2 linked regions of the Puniceicoccus vermicola genome follow. The protein of the gene in region 1 interacts with the protein of each later gene in a pairwise test. Links are inferred from orthologs where the notes say so. Each region holds a gene or a part of one and is shown on either strand. Other genes may lie near its edges.

The links.
Region 2: the proteins of eno (region 1) and rpe interact in binary tests that used the Escherichia coli proteins (3 or more experiments, as listed by UniProt). The link is inferred for Puniceicoccus vermicola from one-to-one orthologs.

What each region holds. Positions count from the first base shown.
Region 1 is NZ_JACHVA010000143.1:87,099-90,403, forward strand. Bases 120-3,102 are described here. They hold eno (phosphopyruvate hydratase), read left to right. Parts: upstream 120-947; coding sequence 948-2,258; downstream 2,259-3,102. Other genes in these bases: H5P30_RS21515 (rhomboid family intramembrane serine protease), read left to right, coding at 120-835; H5P30_RS21525 (YdbL family probable chaperone protein), read right to left, coding at 2,894-3,102. In the rest of the region: more of H5P30_RS21515, read left to right, coding at 1-119; more of H5P30_RS21525, read right to left, coding at 3,103-3,280; H5P30_RS21530 (hypothetical protein), read right to left, coding at 3,294-3,305. UniProt on the Escherichia coli protein: Catalyzes the reversible conversion of 2-phosphoglycerate (2-PG) into phosphoenolpyruvate (PEP). It is essential for the degradation of carbohydrates via glycolysis.
Region 2 is NZ_JACHVA010000028.1:9,514-12,776, reverse strand. What follows is about bases 107-3,047. They hold rpe (ribulose-phosphate 3-epimerase), read right to left. Parts: upstream 1,946-3,047; coding sequence 1,268-1,945; downstream 107-1,267. Other genes in these bases: dnaX (DNA polymerase III subunit gamma/tau), read right to left, coding at 2,381-3,047; H5P30_RS02260 (hypothetical protein), read right to left, coding at 1,960-2,415; H5P30_RS02270 (secondary thiamine-phosphate synthase enzyme YjbQ), read left to right, coding at 569-982; rpmB (50S ribosomal protein L28), read left to right, coding at 305-535. Outside these bases: more of dnaX, read right to left, coding at 3,048-3,263. UniProt on the Escherichia coli protein: Catalyzes the reversible epimerization of D-ribulose 5-phosphate to D-xylulose 5-phosphate.

The sequences.
Region 1 (3,305 bases):
CAAAGACTTCAACATTTCCGATGCGCTCCGGGAGAAGGTGCCCGTCCAGCGCATCGAAGAACTCCGAGAGATTCATAATCTCGAGCCTTCCGAGCAAGAATCTCCAGAAAAAGTATGGCAGTGGATCCCCGCCCTAGCCGGACTCCCGATCGAAGAGGATCAGCCGACCCACTCCCGGTTCGCCTTCGCGACCTGGAGTACCTTCTTCCTCATCTTGATTGCCAGCCTCTATGCGTTCGCCCATCCCAACTCATTCCAAGAGTCGGGTCTGATCCCTGCCGAATGGTCACGAGGAGGAGGAATTACCCTAATTAGTTCCTTTTTCCTCCACGCGGGAATCTTTCACCTCATCATCAACCTCTATTTCCTCACTACCTTTGGCGACAACGTCGAGCACCTCCTCGGCCCTGCCCGCTTCGTGATCCTGCTACTCCTCGCGACACTCTTCGGTGACATTACCCACATCCTCATCAATCCGGAATCCACTGTGCCCTGCATCGGGGCCAGTGGAGGAATCTCCGGCATCATCGCCTTCTACGGACTCAGCTTTCCCCATGCCCGAATTTCTCTCCTCGTTCGCCGAAGCCGTTGGTTCGGCATTTTCCAGGAAAATTCATTCTTAAAGGTCCGAGCCATCTGGCTCTTCGGGATCTGGATCCTTATGCAATTTTTCTATGCCTACCTACAGTTTCACGGGAACACGAATATATCGGGAGCCGGCCACCTCGGCGGAGCGATAGCTGGAGTTATCCTCTGGTGGGTCTTCCCCAAAGAGATGACCCCAAGAAATGCGCAATCCCCCCTGGAGTCCCTCCGTCGCAAGAAGCACCAATAGAGACGCACTCTCGCACAGGTTACGCCCCGTTCAGTCTTGACCCATTCCCGCCTTCCTGAGACGTTTCAATCGAAACGCTACTGTTTCGAGAATCACCATATTACAATAGGTTATGACCACCATTACCGACATTCGCGCACGCGAAATTATCGATTCCCGCGGGAATCCTACCGTTGAAGTAGACGTCGAGCTTGAGTCCGGTGTCGTTGGCCGCGCTGCTGTACCTTCGGGTGCTAGCACCGGTGAAAACGAAGCCCTCGAGCTTCGTGACGGCGCACTCTCCTCCAAGGATTTCCCGAAAGGCTTCAGCCCGAAAAAACGCTACGGCGGCAAGGGAGTGACCAAAGCGGTCGATAACGTCCACGAAATTATCGCTCCTGAGCTTTTTGGACAGGACGCCTGCGACCAGGTTGGCATCGACAAGATGATGCTCGACCTCGACGGGACGGCCACCAAGAGCAAGCTCGGCGCCAACGCCATCCTCGGGGTCTCCCTCGCAGTGGCCAAGGCCGCAGCCGAAACTCTCGGAGTTCCTCTTTATAAGTACATCGGCGGACCGAACGCCAAGGTTCTTCCCGTTCCGATGATGAACATCATGAACGGCGGATCTCACTCCGACGCTCCGATCGACATCCAGGAATTCATGATCATGCCGAAGGGTGCGGAAACTTTCCGCGAAGCCTTGCGCATGGGTTGCGAAATCTTCCACGAACTGAAGACGGTCCTCAAGGCTCAAGGCCTCAGCACCGGAATCGGAGACGAAGGCGGATTCGCACCGAAGCTTGCTTCCAACGAAGCCGCTCTTGAAGCGATTGCTGCGGCCGTAAAGGGCGCTGGCTACAAGCTCGGCAAAGAAGTCTTCATCGCCCTCGACGTCGCCTCTTCGGAATTCTACGACGCCAAGAAGAAGAAGTATGTCTTCGGCAAGAGCGACGGGTCCAAGAAGAACGCCAAGGAAATGGTCGCCTTCTACCAAGACCTCCAGAAACGCTACCCCATCCTCTCCATTGAGGACGGTTGCGACGAAAACGACTGGAGTGGTTGGAAGACTCTCACCGACGAACTCGGCGCCACGACTCAGCTCGTCGGAGACGATCTCTTCGTAACCAACACCAAGTTCCTCAAGAAGGGCATCGATCTCGGCGTCGCCAACTCGATTCTCGTGAAGGTGAACCAAATCGGTTCCCTGACCGAAACCCTCGACGCGATTGAAATGGCCCGCGAAGCTGGCTACACGTCTGTCATCTCTCACCGTTCCGGTGAAACCGAAGACACCACGATTGCTGACATCGCCGTGGCCACCAACGCCGGACAGATCAAGACCGGTTCTCTCTGCCGGACAGACCGGGTTGCCAAATACAACCAGCTCCTCCGCATCGAAGAAGAACTCGGCTCCCACGCGATCTACGGCGGCAAGCTGTAATCGCCACGATCGATTCTTACACTTTCAGGCGGCTCTCTTCGGAGAGCCGCCTTTTTTTTGGTTACATACCGGGAGCAAGTCGCCCTCCGTTCGGCGCAGGACTTTCCCGGCATGAGCCTGTCGAATGCAGTCGCGCGATTTCTCCGGCCAGAGGCGCATTGGCACTCCCACCTCAACGAACTTTTGCCCTTCCTCAATCGTAGAGGCACGGTGATAACCGTTTCTAAGGGTTCGCAGATGACTCCCAGAGACTTCACACCCCCCAACGAAATGGCTCTCGCCATTCCGCTCCCACTTCAAAGAGAGGTGCCAATGCCCCACCTCTTTCGGCCCGAGGCCGAGGTGCAGCTGAAGCTGCGGACTGACTAAGCGTTCCACAGGATTCCAACCAGTGCCACGAATCTAGAGCTGGACGTGTCCTGCGAAGCATGGAAGCTCTCGCTACTTTGGGCGGCCACCATTCGCGCACGACTTTCCCGGCATGAGCCTGTCGAATGCTGTCGTGCGATTTCTCCGGCCAGAAAAGAGACAAATATCCGTAATCTACACCGCGCCGCGCGAAACTCTCGGAACACAATTCAATCCAATCCCGCTCACCCGAATGACTGAAGTCAATCGGGAACACTGGGGCGCAGCTACTGCTTCCGATACCACTTCCCTTTTGCATCCTGAAGCCACACCCCAGGAGCGGAGGTCTTGGCCAATTGCGCAGCCCTCTGCTTTTGCACCTTATCCACGGGCTGGCCCGTCTGCTTGGCGATCTCTTGGTAAACGGTCATCCGGTCCTTATTCTCGGCCTTGACCATCTTATCCTCCTCAGTCGAGATCGACCCACGAACTGAAAGAAGTCCATCATTGGTCACCCCAAGAAGGCCTTGCTCCTTCAGGCTGTCAATTGTCGGGAGGCGCTCCTCCATTCGCTCCCGAATTTGGTCGAGATCGGCCGCCTGTAGCGAGGGAACAGCTACCAAGAGCGCGAAAAGAAATAGAGAGATACTAGGAATGAGGGTCTTCGATTTCATAAATGGATACGATTTAGGAAGAAGA
Region 2 (3,263 bases), on another replicon or contig:
AAAAGAAAAGAGCTTTCCGGTCGCGTTGTAATTTTTGAGAACCTTTATCGGAAAGTGCCCGGTTGTGTCTTGTTTGAACCTTCAGAAGCGTTGACACATTGAGATGCTGGCCTTTTAGTTTTTTCAGGATTCAAGACAAAGTTAATAACGCGGGCGTATGGCTTCCTGTGCGTAATGCGTATCACGCCAGCCCAAGAAAGCGTTTTTTAAACACGCGCCTTTGAGGCGCGTGTTTTTTTTATCGCTTTAGGGTTGCCCGATAGGGATCAACCCGTTTTTCTTCTCCGTTTTCCCAAGATTCATCATGTCTAGAATTTGCGCAATCACAGGTCGTCGTCCCATTCGGGGAGGTAAAATCACTCGCAAGGGTCAATCCAAGAAGAGCGGAGGGATCGGCACGCACGTCGTGAAGAATTCCAAACGCACCTTCCGACCCAACCTGCAACGGGTTCGCGTTCGCATGCCCAACGGGCAAGTGAAGCGGATTTGGGTGTCGGCTAAAGCCCTGAAAGCGGGCAAGGTCGTTAAGGCCTAAGACCTCGAACGGTTTTCCTTTCCCTAGTTCCCGGTGTCGGTCACGAACAACACGTTCTCGGTCGAAACAGGGGGGAGAGGATTGTATGAAATCACCGACCGCGTTCAATCAGCGGTCTCAAGCGCGGGTGCCTCAGAGGCGCTGGCGCTTGTTTTTTGCCGTCATACCAGCTGCAGCTTGGTCTTGATGGAGAATGCGGATCCGACTGCGCAGGCGGATTTGGAGCGGTATATGGATGAGATGGTCCCCGATGGCACGGGCTACGAGCATACTCTCGAGGGGCCGGATGATATGCCGAGCCACATTAAAATGGTCCTGACCCGTTCCTCGGAATCCATTCCGGTGATCAATGGTCGGCTCGCTCTCGGAACCTGGCAGGGAATCTTCCTCTGGGAACACCGTGACCGCCCACATCGGCGGTCGTTGGTGGTTTCCATCTCCCAGTAGAGAAGGACACTGTCGTTGCCGGCACGGGCCCGGAACAGCCTCCTCTCTGGCCTCTCCAACCGCATGGCTTATGGAAATGTGGGTTCAGCACATTTCTGAGAAAATTTGAGCGAGGGTTCGGAGGTTTTGATCCCTTCACTGTGGGTGGGTTGCTTTAGCGCCCACCTAGGCGGCTGGCGGGCCACGTCTTGTTCATGGCCTTCACGGCTACCGGCTCGATCATTCCTGGTGATCCTAGCGAATCGAGTAACTGATTCTAAGGGCGGCTTTTTGGGGGCCTCGATGTTACTCTTCGATTCCCTGGCGGAATTTCTCGAGATTGTCCGCTTTGAAGAAGGCGGTTCCGCAGACAAAGGTATCGGCCCCGGCTTGACGGCATTGGGGGCCGGTTTCGGCGTCGACGCCTCCATCGACTTCGATGCGGAAGGGGAGATCTTTCTCCCGGCGAATCTGGTCGGCGGCTTGGATTTTCTCCAAGACCTCGGTGCGGAAAGACTGTCCTCCGAATCCCGGTTGGACGGTCATGAGGAGGAGGAGATCGATTTCCTCGAGAAAAGGGAGAGCTCGTTCGAGAGGAGTGCCCGGGTTGAGGGCGAGCCCGGCTTTGAGGCCTTTGTCGCGAATGGCGTGTAGGGTCTCGCGAATGGGGTAGAAGGGTTCGACGTGGATCGTAATTTGGTCAGAGGACTTGGCAAAGGCATCGATCATGAGATCGGGGCGGGCCAGCATCAGGTGGGTGTCGAAGAAAAGGTCCGGCGCAATGGGTCGCAGGTCGTCGATGGTTTTGGGGCCGAAACTCAGGTTGGGAACGAAGTGGCCATCCATGATGTCCAGGTGCAGCCATTCGATTGGTAGCTTTAAGATCTTCTCCAAGCCGTCACGAAGATTGGCGTGATTCCCCGCGAGCATCGACGGGGCGAGCTTCGGGGGGAATGGCGAAGAAGTGGAGGATGGATCGGTCATGGCTGGATGAATGGTTAGTCTAATTTTTTCGGATCGACGACAATGGGTCCAAGAAATTCGGCACTGAACTCATCTTCGAGGAATTTGCGGAGTTCGGGCGGAGTTTTGGCGATGAGAGCCTCCAATTCGTTGACGGAGACCGGGAGGTCGGAGGCCTCTGCCACGGCCGCTTCGAGGTCGATGTGTTCCCCATCTTCCCATTGCTTGGGCTTCCGAGCCTTCTTGGGCTTGGGAGGTTCGTAGTCGGGGGGAGGTTCGTTGGAATCCTCTTCATCCGAACCATAGATGGCGTGGGGAGAGTAGTCCGTGGTATCCTCGAGATTTCCGGAATCTACCTCCTCGTCGTCCGATTTTTCGGGCTCTGGAGGTTTCTCTGAGGGGGGAGGAGAGGCCGTTGCGGCCTCTTTTACGGGTTCACGGCCCGGGGGGACTCGCTCAATTTTTTTTTTGACCCGCAGGTTCAGTTCCAACGAGGTCGCTGATTTGGCGAATCACAGTATCGATGGGTCGAGTGCGGGCGTGGTCGACGGCGCGAAGGAGCGTAACCTCAAAATTGACGCGTTCAGAGAGGCCCTTTTGCACGGCCCGTTCCCCCGCCTTGAGGGCGTCGAGGATGCGCAGAAGAGGTTCGATCTCGAGAACCGGGCCCAGCTTGTTGCTCGATCCCCCCGAACGAATGGCTTCCAGCAGGGCTTCCCGGATGAGTCCGGAAAGATCGGTAAGGATCCGGGAAAGGTCCTTCCCTTCGCGGCTGAAGCGGTCGGCACAGGAAACCAGGCCTTCGTAGTCGCTCTCGGCGAGGGAGCGTCCGAGTTTGGCCAAGTCCGCTTCGCCGGCCATCCCGAAGACGGAGAGGACATCCCCTTCGCTGATTTCGGTGCCGCAGAAGGAAATCAATTGATCGAGAATGGACTGTGCATCGCGCATTCCACCGTTGGCCAGCTTGGCGATGGCCCGCAGGGCGGAGTCCTCGACCTTAATTTCCTCAGCTTTGGAGATCTCCCCGAGGCGACGGACGATTTCTGCATCGTCGATCGGGCGAAATTCGAGGCGTTGGCAGCGGGAGACGATGGTCGGGAGCACTTTATTGCTCTCAGTCGTCGCAAAAATGAATTTAACGTGAGGGGGAGGTTCTTCGAGAGTCTTGAGGAGAGCGTTGAAAGCCGCCTGCGAGAGCATGTGCACCTCGTCGATGATGTAGATCTTGAAGGGGCACTGGGATGGGCGGTATTGGCAATCCTCGCGGAGGTCGCGAACCTGCTCGACGGAGTTGTTGGAGGCACCATCGATCTCGATGACATCCATGCAACTGCCCCCC